DNA from 4 places in the Lactobacillus sp. JM1 genome. Region 4 is predicted to be linked to each of the others. Evidence: predicted binding sites of a transcription regulator. Region 4 holds the regulator's gene; each other region holds the start of a gene.
What was found. The regulator HrcA, encoded in region 4, represses chaperone genes, less so after heat shock. The targets are predictions, from matches to a motif close to TTAGCACTCNNNNNNNNNGAGTGCTAA.
Positions count from the first base shown of each region.

Region 1 (3,755 bases), 370 kb from region 4:
GCTTTTTATAACTATGCTGGCTTTTATGATTATTTAGATAAGCTATTAAAGCGCATGAATCAGGATGATTTTTTAGAAAATATTTACTTAGATACGGTCTATTTTGGAACTGATTTTGATAAGATTTTGCAGTTTATGGAGGATTATCAGGCTCCAGCTTATCGTGAATATTGATTTATTAAACTAAAGAAGTATAGCCTAAATTTTCCCCTCGTATTTAGGGTCATGCTTCTTTTTTTGACCACTTAGAACTTTAAAATGACCACTTAGTCAATTTCACTAGATTTTAATCTTATATTCATGTTTAATATAAATATCAAGAACGAAACAAGGAAGTGAGAATTGTGAAAGTTAAGCTTGAACTTGATCCAGATCAGCAAGAGACAGAAATAACAATTCATGCTAAAAGCTTAACGCCTGAAGTAGAAAGAATATATCATCAACTTCAAACTGATTCAGAACATCCTGATCAAATTGAGGGGATGATGGACAATACTTCTTATTATTTAAGTATTAACAATATTCTCTTTTTTGAAACAGACGCTAAGCAGGTAATGGCGCATACGACGAGGAATGCATATTTTGTTAAGTATAAATTATATGAACTAGAAAACTTATTAAGTGGGCAGTTCATGCGAGTATCGAAATCGACTATTTTAAATTTAGATCAGATTTACGCTGTTACTAAATCGATTTCTAATTGTCAGATTAAGTTTCATGATTCCTATAAGACAGTCTATGTTTCAAGAAGATATTACCGAGATTTAAATGAAAGATTAAAAGAGAGAAGGGCATTATCATGAGAAAGGCCAGTTTTGGAAGAATTCTTTGGGGATTAGGTTTGCTTGCGGCAGCTGCGTTTTTAGTTTTAGATCAGCTCCACTTGATGCCATTAGAATTAGGCTTTTGGGCAATTTTTTGGACAGTAGTCTTTGGAGCAACCTTAATTACTTCTTTAATTAATAAAAGTTTAGGCGGCAGCATCTTTTCAATTGCTTTCCTATTAATTATTTATGCTAAACCACTTCATATTGAACGTATTGTTCCTTGGACAGTACTTTTAGCAGCATTCTTAATTTGGGGAGGTTTGAGATTAATCTTCAAAAAAAGCTGGAAGCCGACTGTGATTATCAATGGTGAAAAAGTTAATGCTAATTGGTCAGACTTGAAGGCACCACATAAATTTAAGGCTGAGCATGTATTTTCTGATACGTCTAGTTCAGATAATGATGACAATATTGTGATTAGCGAAAAGTTGTCTTCTACTTCACGTTATGTTCATTCGCAACACTTAGAAACGGTGACTGTGAATGTTTCAATGGGAGATGTTAATGTATATCTTGATTCAGCTAAGCCTGCCGGGGATGAAGTACTTGCTAACATCAATATGTCGATGGGAGATATAAATATTTACATTCCAACTTCTTGGCGAGTTGATGATCAACTTGAACATAAATTTGGTGATTTCACTATTGATGGTGATCAACCAGCAGAAGGTCCAACATTAGTACTTCAAGGTCGTGCTAATATGGGGGATGTTACTATTAAGAGAGTTTAGAACTAGAAAAGTCAATCAGCTCTAATTTGAAGTAAAAATTAATTTGCTGTAAAATACTTGTAGTATAAAAAAGGAGAGCTACTGGTAATAGCTCTCCGAAGCACAAGCCGCTAAAAGTGCAGTGGCAAAATTACTATTAGCAAACTAAAAAGTCGCTTTCAACTCTGCCAAAAGTCATCAAGCGGCTTTTTTGTTTGCTTATTTTTTCTTCCACAAATCGTGGATAGCCTTTATCAGTCGTTTTGCAGCTTTTGCTAACTCGGTTAAATCTTTTGCAAGTTTTAGTTTTATTAAAACAAGAACAAGACAATCCATATTAAAATTCAAACAAAGATTCAAGTAAATTGGCACTTTTTAGCACTCAAGCAAGAAAAGTGCTAATTTTTGTGTCTAAATACTTGCTTTTCTTTTATAAACAAGGTACTATCGTAAATGTAAGTTAGCACTTATGAGATATGAGTGCTAAGTGATGTAATAATAGATTAAATATGTACAGGAGGGACTAACGTGTTACAACCAATTGGTGATCGCGTGATCGTTAAAGTAAAAGACGAAGAAGAAGAAAAAGTTGGAGGCATTGTCCTGGCTTCTAACGCTAAAGAAAAGCCTCAAATGGGTGAAATTATTGCCGTAGGAAATGGTAAGCGCAACGCAAACGGCGACTTAATTCCTATGTCAGTTGCAAAAGGTGAAACAGTATTCTTTGATAAATACTCTGGCACTAACTTGAAATACGAAGGCGAAAAGTACTTAGTACTTCGTGAAAGCGACTTATTAGCTGTCGTTAAGTAATTAAATTAGAAATAAAAGGTGGCATATAAATATGGCTAAAGACATTAAATTTTCTGAAAATGCAAGACGCTCATTATTAAAGGGTGTTGATAAATTAGCAGACACTGTTAAGACAACTTTAGGACCTAAGGGTAGAAATGTTGTTTTGGAAAAGAGCTATGGTGCTCCTGACATTACTAACGATGGTGTTACTATCGCTAAGAGTATTGACTTAGAAGATCACTTTGAAAACATGGGTGCAAAGCTTGTTTCTGAAGCTGCACAAAAGACTAACGATATTGCTGGTGACGGTACTACTACTGCTACTGTTTTAACTCAAGCAATTGTTCGTGAAGGTATGAAGAACGTTACTGCTGGTGCTAACCCAGTTGGTATTCGTCGCGGTATTGAAACTGCTACTAAGGCAGCTGTTGACGAATTACACAAGATCAGTCACAAGGTAAGCACCAAGGATGAAATTGCTCAAGTTGCTTCTGTTTCATCAGCTTCAACTGAAGTTGGTAACTTAATTGCTGACGCAATGGAAAAAGTTGGTCACGATGGTGTTATCACAATTGAAGAATCAAAGGGTATTGATACTGAACTTTCAGTAGTTGAAGGTATGCAATTCGATCGTGGTTACTTATCACAATACATGGTAACTGATAACGATAAGATGGAAGCAGACTTAGACAACCCTTACATTTTAATTACTGACAAGAAGATTTCTAACATTCAAGACATCTTGCCATTATTGCAAGAAATCGTTCAACAAGGTAAGAGCTTATTAATCATTGCTGATGATGTTGATGGTGAAGCTCTTCCAACTCTTGTTTTGAACAAGATCCGTGGTACTTTTAATGTTGTTGCTGTTAAGGCTCCTGGCTTTGGCGATCGTCGTAAGGCAATGCTTGAAGATATCGCTATTTTAACTGGTGGTACTGTAATTTCTTCAGACTTAGGTCTTGAATTAAAGGACACTAAGATTGATCAATTAGGTAAGGCTGGCAAGGTCACTGTAACTAAGGATTCAACTACTATTGTTGAAGGTGCTGGCTCAAAGGATGCTATTAGTGAGCGTGTTGACCAAATTAAGAAGCAAATTGCTGACACTACTTCAGACTTTGACCGTGAGAAGTTACAAGAACGTCTTGCTAAGCTTGCTGGTGGTGTTGCTGTTATCAAGGTTGGTGCTGCTACTGAAACTGAATTAAAGGAAAGAAAGTACAGAATCGAAGATGCCTTGAACGCAACCCGTGCCGCTGTTGAAGAAGGTTACGTTGCTGGTGGTGGTACTGCATTAGTTGATGTTATGAAGTCCATTCAAGGTAATGTTAAGGGCGATAGCCAAGACGCACAAACTGGTGTAAACATCGTTATGAAAGCTTTAGGTGCTCCTGTACGTCAAATTGCTGAAAATGCTGGT
Region 1 covers NZ_CP044412.1:420,316-424,070, forward strand. The annotation lists gene F3I00_RS02120 (TIGR00730 family Rossman fold protein) at 1-174, shown strand, start outside; gene F3I00_RS02125 (LytTR family DNA-binding domain-containing protein) at 345-803, shown strand; gene F3I00_RS02130 (hypothetical protein) at 800-1,558, shown strand; gene groES (co-chaperone GroES) at 2,066-2,350, shown strand; gene groL (chaperonin GroEL) at 2,382-3,755, shown strand, end outside.
Region 1: a site for HrcA is predicted at 1,998-2,024, ahead of groES (co-chaperone GroES). Genes of this name have one in related genera too.

Region 2 (3,755 bases), 550 kb from region 4:
TTAGGTGGTCATTATATTAATACTGCCTTAGTTAACGGAGCTAAAATTGATATGAGTAAGTTTAATCCGGCAGATTATGATGCTTATCTTGAACCGGTAAGAAATGATTTTGCTGGGTTACGGGCTCAGGATTGCCGCGTAATTACGGCTGACTTTATTGATCAGCATAGTGGATTAGTTTTTCATGATGGTAAAAAAGTAGCCGATGAAATTTTAAATTTGGCTTTTGAAGCATATTGCCGAAGAAAAAGGGAACAGGATTAGTTAATGGTTTCATACGCAAGTGATGTAAAAAAAGAACTTACTAGTCTGCCAGTTCATCCAGAACATGCTAAGGCAGAATTAGCAGCTTTTTTGCGAATGAACGGAGTACTTAGTCTTCATGACCATCAATTTAGTCTAGATATCACAACTGAAAATCCAGCCATTGCTAGAAGAATATTTTCTTTAATTAAAACAGCCTATGGAATCGAGCCGCTGCTAATTGTTTCTAAGAAAATGAAGTTAAAGAAAAATTATCAATATTTAGTTAGGCTTCAAAAACAAGTTCATGAAATTTTAAGTGATCTAGAGATATTTGACAGTGATAATGGCTTGATTACCGGAATTCCTGAGAAGATTATGACATCGGAACAAAGGGCAATGTCATACTTAAGAGGAGCTTTTTTAGCAGCTGGAAGTGTGAATAATCCTGAAACGAGTCGATATCATTTAGAGATCTATTCTCTTTATGAAAATCATAATAATGATTTACTGGAATTAATGAATAGTTTCTTTTATTTAAATGCAAAAGCTACAAAAAGACGTAATGGATATATTGTATATTTAAAAGAAGCTGAAAAAATTGGTGATTTTCTACATATTGTAGGTGCCGTCAATGCAATGTTAGCATTTGAAGACTTAAGAATTATGCGGGATATGCGTAATTCGGTGAATCGGTTAGTAAATTGCGATACAGCAAATTTGAAGAAAACCGCGAATGCAGCAGCTAAGCAGGTTGAGGATATTCAATTAATTGAAGAAAAAGTGGGGTTAGAAAATTTGCCAGAAAAATTGGCAATCCTAGCACACTTTAGATTAATGCATCCTGAACTTTCACTCAAAGAAGTTGCAGCTCAGGTTCCAGATGGCCCAATTTCAAAGTCAGGAGTTAACCACCGTTTTCAAAAAATTCGTGAAATGGCGCAACAGTTAAAAGAAGAAAATTAGTCAAAAAAATAGAGCTCACATCTATCGTGAGCTCTATTTTTTGTTAAATTAAACTAGTCTTTCTTTTGGTTAACCAAAATTTCATCAATTAGACCATAGTCTTTAGCTTCTTCTGCAGATAAGTAATTATCGCGTTCAGTATCTTTAAGGATCTTATCAAGAGGTTGACCAGTAGTTTCATGTAATATTTGGTTAAGCTTCTTACGACTCTTCAAGATTTCATTAGCTGCAATTTGAATGTCTGTTTGTTGACCTTGTGCACCACCTAAAGGCTGGTGAATAAGAACTGTTGAATTTGGTAATGCAAAACGTTTACCTTTAGTTCCGCTAGTCAAAAGAATTGAAGCCATTGAAGCAGCCATACCAATTGCAATTGTAGATACATCTGACTTAATAAAGTTCATTGTATCCATAATTGCGAGACCAGAAGTAATAACACCGCCTGGAGAGTTAATGTATAGAGAAATATCTTTAGTATTGTCTTGTGCATCTAAGAATAAAAGTTGAGCGATGATTGAGTTGGCCATTTGGTCGTTAATTTCACCGCTAAGCATAATAATCCTATCTTTTAATAATCTTGAGTAAATGTCGTAAGCACGTTCACCACGTGCAGTTTGTTCAATAACTGTAGGTACGAGCATTAATTTTACCTCCTAAACAAAATTAGCACTCTAATAAGTACAGTGCTAATTAAATCATTTACTTTTAATCATGTCAACTAATCAAACTTAATTTTATGTAGAAAAAATGAACGATATAGCAAGCATATCGTTCATTTAAAGTTACTTCATTAATGGGTTAGTTCCATCTTCTCTTTTTTTGATTGCTGGCAAAATTAAGCCTAAAACAATCAAGATAATTGGAGTAATGATGTTAAGAAATAGGGTAAATGGATCTGGTGAGTAGATTCCTAAAATACAACATGCTGCTGTAACAATAAAACACCATATCCCAGCTGTATAAGCTAATCCTTGATTCTTTGTCATTTGGTAAGAAGTATCAAACTTCTTTTGTTGCTTTCTAAGTGCAATATATGCTGCGAATACCCATAAGTAACGCATTGGCATTGTAGTTGAATTTAATTTAACTAATTGAGCCATAACTGCCTGTGCATCAGGTAATAAAGCTTGTGCTGCAATTAAACCACCTGAAAGAATTACAACCATCCAGATACCGTTAATGTAGGCACCATGTTTATTTATCTTAAGAAGCTTCTTAGGAATGAAGTTTTTAGCTTCTTTACTACCTAGTAGCATTCTTAAAGGAGCATCAATACTAATAACTAAAGTAGAGAATTGGCCAATAACGTTACACCATGAATAAATATACATAAATAAACCACCAACATGGTAATACTCGCCTAAACGTTGAAAGGCCATGTAAGCACCATTTGAAATATATTCGTTTAGATTGTTGTTAACAACTTTAGGATCAAACATTAAAGCCATAGCAAAAGTTCCTAAAATTGCAGAAACCATGACCATAATTGCTAAAGCCATCATTGCTTTAGGAAAGTTTTTGGTTGGATTTTTAACTTTGTTTACATAAGGAGATATCTTTTCACATCCACCGACAGCAAAAACTAAAATTGAAAGAGATGTTAAATATTTAAGGTTGAATGTGGGCATTAAACTCTTCCAATTAAAATTGATTGAGTAATAACCAGCATGGGGGTTAATTGCTGGTGCAGCAAACATCATAATAATAAATAAAATTGACATGATGAACATTGATGATCCAGCGATAGTGGCTAAACTTTTAAGTACTGGGATACCTTTAGTAGTAACCCAGCAGAAAAAGAGGAAGACCACTAAAGTGGCAAATTGAGTCCAAGCAGTTGGAAGACCATCATACCATTTAGTGTTGCCGAAGATTCCCCAAGCCATGGCTCTTAAGCCACCAGTACCTTTACTTGAAATATATACTACGTGGCATGCCCAATATGTCCACCCAGCGTAATAGGCCCACTTTGCACCCATAGTAGCATTAACCCATGAGGAAACACCACCATTAGCATTTTTAAAAGTTGCACCTAGTTCTCCAACCATTAATGCATAGGGAACAAAATATAACAGGAACATTAATATCCAGCTGAATATAACTTTGGTACCGTCAAAGTAAACATAACCGTTAACAACGTTACCGAAGCCCCAGACAGTTGAAAATGCCATCATCGCTAGCGTTGGCCAGAGCATTTTTTTGGCATTAGACTTTTTTTCTTCTTCGATCATAAAATAACCTTTCTGTCTATGTACATAATTAACACCAAATTTAATTATAACGAAAATGCTTACAGATGATAGATTTTTTCTAAATAAAGTGACAAAATACAAAAAAAGACAGCCAGATTGACTGACTGTCTCGTACTATGCGCCCCCTGAGAGTCGAACTCAGATTTTAAGAACCGGAATCTTACGTGCGATCCATTACACTAAGGGCACGACAAACTAAAATAAGTATATCAAAAAAAGAAGAAAGTACAAATTAATTATTCTGAAGGATATATCTTGAATTTAAAAAAAGATATTGCTATACTAAAAAATGTC
Region 2 covers NZ_CP044412.1:1,339,540-1,343,294, reverse strand. The annotation lists gene yvcK (gluconeogenesis factor YvcK family protein) at 1-264, shown strand, start outside; gene whiA (DNA-binding protein WhiA) at 268-1,209, shown strand; gene clpP (ATP-dependent Clp endopeptidase proteolytic subunit ClpP) at 1,263-1,850, opposite strand; gene F3I00_RS06885 (APC family permease) at 1,992-3,440, opposite strand.
Region 2: a site for HrcA is predicted at 1,873-1,899, ahead of clpP (ATP-dependent Clp endopeptidase proteolytic subunit ClpP). Genes of this name have one in related genera too.

Region 3 (3,755 bases), 570 kb from region 4:
AACTTTCAGGCATTGCATTAGTTGGGACAACACCGTACTTCTTAACTAGTGAAGCAGCCATTGCCCATTGACCACCATCTGAACCGGCAAAGTTCATGTATGCTTTAACAGTACGATCATCTAATGGCTTATCAGCAGAATCAATGATTGCGTCGTAGAAGATATTTGCACGTTCGATTTTATCCCAGAAGAAGTTATATGCTTGAGATAAAGTGAAGTTCTTAGCCTTATACTTTTTACCAAAGTCATGACGTAAGGTGTTTAAAGTAGCAAATAACCAGCAACGTCCTGATTGCATTTGGTTAGTAACATTATCAGTTTCCACTTCAACAGAGAAAACATCATTTAAGCGGTTAGTAACTGTTGGGTTAAATGAAGCTTCTAAAACACCGGAACGCATTGCTGCGCGAGAAACAACTTCATTGCGTGAATTATCAAAGTCATTACGGAATTGATCAATTTCTTGTAGGGTTAATTCATGAGACATGTAATTTTACACTCCTTTAATTTTTTTATCATGTTTTTCATTATCTTTACTATACAGCAAATGACGACTTAATACACTAATTTTGTTGAATGAAAGTAGCTTTCATAAGTATGACAAGGGACAATATGAAGTATAATATTGATAATAATATCGGAGGTAAGAACTATGAAAAAGAATATTTTTGTATCAGGAATTACCCTAATGACAATGCTTCTTGCTGTAGGTTGCAGCAATAGTGCCAATCAATCTAGTACTAATAACGAAGCAAAAAGCAGTAAGACAAGTCACAAGAAGAGTCATAAGGCTAAGAAACACACTACTAAGAAAGATAAGACTGATGTAGATACTGATGATTCAGAAACTACTAATTCTGATAAGAAGAGCGATAAGAGTAGTGAAAATTCAAGTAATACTACCAGCAAAAAGACTAATAAGAACAAATCAACTGACTCTAACAATTCTTCTGATTCAACTGGATCAACTAATTCGAACAATGCATCAAATTCAGCTGCATCTAACACCCAAACTAATGGTAATAGTCAAAATGCATCATCATCTCATAATGCTTCAGATGCCATGTTTAACAAGATGGTTTCTGACACAATTAAAGAGCATGGTTATTCAAGTAATTATGGTCCAGACAACTTTACCTTAATTGATGGTGGCAATGGTCAATACTCTTTAGCTGAAAAGTCAACTGGAACAATTGTTGGTCATTATTCAGTCAAGAATGGTGAACTTTACAAGCAAGACATTCTTACTGGAAACGATGTTAAGGTTAAATAATGGTTTACTATCAAAAAATGACGCCAGAAGGCTATCAAGAAATTAAAGACGAGATAGCCCGTTTAAAAAAAGATCGACCACGTAGAATTAAAATTTTGCAAGAAGCTCGTAGTATGGGAGACTTGTCAGAAAATTCAGAATATACGACTGCTAAGATGGAATTAGGGCATTTGCAGAGTCGACTGCGTTATCTAGATAAACAATTAAGATATTCAGAAATTATTCAAAAAGATAAAAGTGGCACAATTGATTTAGGTTCAAATGTAAAACTGCTTTTTGAAGGTGATGATGATGCGGAAGAATACCGGATTGTTGGTAGAATGGAAGCAGACCTGGCTAAAGGGAAAATATCTTTTGATTCTCCTTTAGGACAGGCCTTAATGAAGCAAAAAGCTGGTGCAACAGTAACTGTTGAAGCACCAGCTGGAAGTTATGATGTAAAAATTATTGCAGTAAATTAAAAAGCACCTCGCTTTGCGGGATGCCTTTTTTTGTAAGCAATCAAATTTATTCAATTGTGATTGTGTTTTCTTTGTCTTCTTCAGTTAATTTTGGCAAGGTAATGGTTAAAACGCCGTCGATGTCCTTAGCAGAAATTTCTTTAGAATCAACATCAGGAATACGATAGCTTCTTTGAATGTGACCAACGCTTCTTTCACGGTGAATAAGGTTGCCATTCTTGTCATCTAAGTTGTCAAATGAGTCGCGGCTACCTGAAACATTCAAGATGCCATCTTTATAAGAAACTTTAATGTCTTTCTTATCCATTCCTGGCATGTCGACTTTAACGATATAGTCCTTGTCTGTTTCAGCTACATCAGATTGCATAATGTTCTTAATTGAACTATCGTCAAAAAAGTCTTTTGGAAAACTAAACCAATCGCTTAATTGATCCATCATATTATCATTGTTACGATTCTTCATCATTTCGTTTGCCATAATAAAACTTCCTTCCATTACGCTCTCTACACTTTCTATTGTAGTAGGTCAGAATAGAATGTAAAATATTTAGCACTCTAATTGACAAAGTGCTAATTTTAGCACAAAAAAATAGGATTTAGAGTAATTCTAGATCCTATTTTTCATGATTAGTCTAAGTCTTTGCCGTTAGATTCAATAACTTTCTTGTACCAGTCAAAGGAATCTTTCTTTGAACGCTCAAGTGTTCCTTCACCCTTGTCATTTTTATCAACGTAAATAAAGCCATAACGCTTGTCCATTTGACCAGTTCCAGCTGATACTAAGTCAATGCATCCCCAAGGAAGATAACCCATCAAGTCAACACCATCTAAAACGACAGCCTTTTCCATTTGTTCAATGTGCTTTCTTAAGTAATCGATTCTATATGGGTCATGAACTGAGCCATCAGCTTCGCGTTTGTCATAAGCACCAAGACCATTTTCAACAATAAAGAGTGGCTTGTGGTAGCGATCAGTTAAGTGGTTAAGAGAAATTCTTAAACCTTCTGGATCGATTTCCCAACCCCAGTCACTACGTTGCAATGTAGGATTTTCAACAATTGCTTCTTGTAAGTCAGTTAACTCATCAGGTTTAACTTTCTTACTTGAGACAGTAGTTGATTGGTAGTATGAAAAGCCAACGTAATCAACAGTACCTTCCTTTAAGGCAATCTTATCTTCTTCAGTAATATCTGGACGGTAGCCATTTCTTTCAATGTAGTCTTCAACTGCGTTTGGATATTCACCATTAACGTGAACGTCAGAGAAGAAGTCACGTCTTTGTTCAAACTTATCAGCAAGTAAGACATCGTCTGAAGATGGAGTTAAAGGCCGAACAGGTGAGTAATTAATCATACAGCCAATTTGGAAGTCTGGATTAATCTTGTGTCCTTCTTTAACTGCTAAAGCAGAAGCAACTAATTCATAGTGAGCTGCTTGATACATTGCTGCTTCTTTTTCTTTATCGCCCATTCCATTCTTGAATAAAATTCCGGAGTTAGTTGCCATCAAGAAGTCATTGTTAAAACTAGATTGGTTGTCAATTTCGTTAAAGGTCATCCAGTACTTAACCTTGTTCTTGTAACGCTTGAAGCATACGCGAGCAAAGCGAACAAAGTAGTCAATTAATTTACGATTAGTGAAACCGCCATATTCTTTAACTAAGTGATAAGGAATTTCAAAGTGAGAAAGAGTGATTACAGGTTCAATACCGTATTTGTGGCATTCGTCAAATAAGTCATCATAGAATTTAAGACCTGCTTCATTAGGTTCTTTTTCGTCGCCCTTAGGAAAAATTCTAGTCCAAGCAATTGAAGTACGAAAAGCTTTAAACCCCATTTCAGCCATTAATTTGATATCGCCCTTGTAATGGTGGTAAAAATCAATAGCATCATGGTTAGGGTAGTTCTTACCAGGGATGACGCCATCTGTGATTTCACGTGGTTTAGTTGCGGATCCTACAGTCATTACATCGGCAACTGACATTCCTTTCCCGTCTTCATTCCATGCACCTTCAAGTTGGT
Region 3 covers NZ_CP044412.1:223,112-226,866, forward strand. The annotation lists gene F3I00_RS01030 (C1 family peptidase) at 1-487, opposite strand, end outside; gene F3I00_RS01035 (hypothetical protein) at 653-1,273, shown strand; gene greA (transcription elongation factor GreA) at 1,273-1,734, shown strand; gene F3I00_RS01045 (Hsp20/alpha crystallin family protein) at 1,781-2,212, opposite strand; gene F3I00_RS01050 (6-phospho-beta-glucosidase) at 2,362-3,755, opposite strand, start outside.
Region 3: a site for HrcA is predicted at 2,282-2,308, ahead of F3I00_RS01045 (Hsp20/alpha crystallin family protein). Genes of this name have one in related genera too.

Region 4 (3,755 bases):
GTCTTTTGAACTAAGTCATCAGTTAATTCATCAAACTTAGCACGAGTTAAATCAGCTTCAAGGTGAAGAGGACCAGCTTCTCCAGCAGAAATGAATGGAAGTGAAATGTGAGTTGATGAAACGCCAGATAAGTCTTTCTTAGCCTTTTCAGCAGCATCCTTTAAACGTTGTAATGCCATCTTATCATTAGATAAGTCAACACCATTTTCTTCCTTAAAGTTTTGGATTAACCAATCCATAATTCTCTTATCGAAGTCATCACCACCAAGGTGAGTATCACCATTAGTTGATAATACTTGGAAGACACCATCACCTAGTTGCAAGATGGAAACATCAAAAGTCCCACCACCAAGGTCATATACTAAAACTTTTTCATCATTTTCATCTTTATCAAGACCATATGCTAAAGCAGAAGCTGTTGGTTCGTTGATAATTCTTTGAACATTTAAACCAGCAATCTTTCCGGCATCTTTAGTAGCTTGACGTTGTGCGTCATTGAAATAAGCAGGAACAGTGATAACTGCATCAGTTACCTTTTCACCTAAGTAATCTTCAGAAAACTTTTTAATGTATTGCAAAATAAAGGCTGAAATTTCTTGTGGAGTATATTCCTTGTCGCCAACCTTAACCTTGTAACCTTCTTCACCCATATGGCTCTTAATTGAAACAATAGTGTTAGGGTTAGTAATAGCTTGACGCTTAGCAACTTCCCCAACTTGAATTTCACCATTCTTAAAGGCAACTACAGAAGGAGTCGTACGGTTACCTTCTGGGTTAGTAATAATCTTAGGTTCTTTTCCTTCAAGTACGGCAACAGCTGAGTTAGTCGTACCTAAGTCAATACCAATAACTTTTGACATATATGTAACTTCCTTTCTTATTGAGCCACTACAACCATTGCTGGTCTTAATGTTCTATCTTTATATTGATATCCTTTTTGTAAAACTTTAACTACGTGATCCTTTTGATCATCATTTTCTGCTGCAACAGTTTGAACAGCTTGATGTAGTGCAGGGTCAAAAGTTTCACCTTCGGCTTTGATTTCAGTGATTCCTTGATCTTTCATTGATTTAACTAATGAGTCAAGTGTCATCTGAACACCCTTTTGGAGTTGCTTAGCTGCCTCATCATCTGCTTTAACAGCTAACGCGCGTTCTAAGTTATCCATTGCTGGCAAAACTTCTTTAGCGAGGCTTTGAGATTCATATTTAATCAATTGCGCACGCTCTTTTGCATAACGTGCTTGCATATTCTGAATCTCAGCTTCACTACGTAGATATTTATCTTCAAGATCCTTATTCTTAGCTCTCAATTCAGCGATTTCTTTTTCATAATCTTTTGCTGGATTTTCCTTAACTTCCTCTTTCGGAGTTACTTTTGGATCTTTCTTTGGTGCCTTATCTGGGGTCACCTCGTCTTTTAAATCTTTTTCATGCGGAAACTCTTCTTTACTCACAGCTAACCTCCTTACTTAAATCTACCATAATAATCTAACAATTTCTTTGCTAGTTCATTCCTAAAATACTCGAGTAATCCGATCATCTGCGAGTATGGCATGTTAGTTGGTCCAAGTAATGCTATTGTTCCTTTACCATATTTACCAACGCTATATTGTGCAGTCAACAAACTATAATCTTCAAGTAGATCTGATTGTAATTCAGAACCTAACTTAACTTGAACTTTCGACTTTGAATCATTCTTAATTTCATCTTTAGGATTAAAACCAATCAAGCTTGAAATAGCATCATTTTGATCAATTAATTTGTAGAGAGATTTAACTTTAGCTAAATCATCACTTTCATAATTACTCAAAAGATTAATCTGACCATCCACATACATTTGCTCACTAGCAGCATCCTTAATAACATCTTGAAGCAAATCCAAAATTTCAGTTGCTGATCCACCAGCAACTAGATGGTCTGCAATTCTCTTAAGTAACACTTCATTAACTGAACTAAGTGGCTTTCCAACTAATTGATCATTAATTAGTCGAACTGCTTTTTCAATCTCTTCCCCATTTGTATGATGAGGTAACGTGTAGATTTGATTCTTTACATTACCGTCATCCGTAACTAATATTGCCATCACTTGATGGCTTGAAAGGGGAACGATCCTAAAACCAGTTACTTTAACCGAGCGAGTTTCAGGACCCGCTGCAAAAGCAGTGTAGTTAGTTAAATCAGACAGAATTTTTGCAGCTTCTTGTACGATTTCATTAACTTGTTGAAAGGGTTGGTCTAATTGATAAATAATTCGATTATAGACGGATGCTGGTATTTTTACGGGATTAATCAAATGATCTAAGTAATACCGATAACCAGCAGTTGAAGGAATTCTACCACTTGAAGAATGAGTCTTCTCAAGTAGTCCCTTTTCTTCGAGTGCCGCCATTTCATTTCGAACTGTAGCACTTGAAACCTTGACAGGCAGTTGATTCATCACGGTCTTAGAACCTACTGGCTCATGAGACTGAGTAAAGTCCATAATAATAGTCTTTAAAATAAGTTCTTGCCGTTCAGTCAACATTTTCTCGCCCCCATCATTAGCACTCTTCTTCCTCTTGTGCTAACAATTAATATGATACCATAACTTAGCAATTGTGCAAGCAGAGTGCTAATTAAATTTGTTTTTTATAAAAAAAGGTAAGCAACAAGTGCTTACCTTAATCATTTAATTGGTAGTCTAATTACAGTTTTACGCCTTTCAGTCTTAGTTCTCCTTGGATCACTTAAATATATTTCATGATGATAGCGTGGATTTTGAATATCTATCTGATAATTTTCTTTTTTTACAAATCGATGTATCTCTTCAATTGTCGCTGGCTCATCATCATAACTACCAATGTGCATTACCTGAGCGCAAAGTCCTTCATCATAAGTAAAGAATTTAACTTGAGAAAAATCTTGCTTTTTCTTCTCAGTAGCTGTCTTAACTGCCCAATTAAATTCTTTTTCTGTAACAAAATCAGGCAGTCGAATCATCGATATCCAGGCGAAGTTCTCCTTGTGAGCATAATCAATTTTTTGCTTATCTTTTGACCACCATAGTCCTTCAAGTGGTGGCACTACATAATCAAAATATCCTGGAATTTTATGCTCATTTTTTTTGCTCATCTTGATAGTATAGGCAAGCCCATAAAGTAATTCTAACGCCTTGTGATAAGTCCCATCTTCCTGATTAGGATCTCCACTTCCTGAAACTGCGATGTAATTCATTTTAGGAATCTTAATAATTTCAGGTTGCTTTTTTGGATGATACAAATTTTTATATTCTTTTTTATAATCAAATGCCATTTTTATTCTTTCTATACAATCTGCTAGTCATCTACCTTTAATTTTATCCGTTTACTTGCTACTTGACTAATAAAATACTCATCATGCTCAACTAAAAGCATCGCTGGTTTGACCTTCTTTAAAACATCAATTAATTGATCTTGGTTAAACACATCTAGGTAATTTGCTGGCTCATCCCACAGATAAAGGTCAGCCTCTTCAACTAATGACTTAGCAATGGCCACTCTTTTTTGCTGCCCCATGCTCATTTCTTCAATTCTCGTCTCAAAACTTGTTCTAGGAAAACCCATTTTTCTAAGCATATTAAGCATTTTCTCATAAGACAAATGTTCCTTTTGAACAAATTCTGCCAAAGTGCCTGAATATTCTACAAAATTTTGTGGTAAATAGGAAATTTTTAAACCATTAGTTAAACTTAAAATTCCTTGATAAGTTACATCTATATTTTTATTTAAAACACTT
Region 4 covers NZ_CP044412.1:788,573-792,327, reverse strand. The annotation lists gene dnaK (molecular chaperone DnaK) at 1-860, opposite strand, end outside; gene grpE (nucleotide exchange factor GrpE) at 878-1,456, opposite strand; gene hrcA (heat-inducible transcriptional repressor HrcA) at 1,468-2,526, opposite strand; gene F3I00_RS04005 (GyrI-like domain-containing protein) at 2,667-3,293, opposite strand; gene abc-f (ribosomal protection-like ABC-F family protein) at 3,317-3,755, opposite strand, start outside.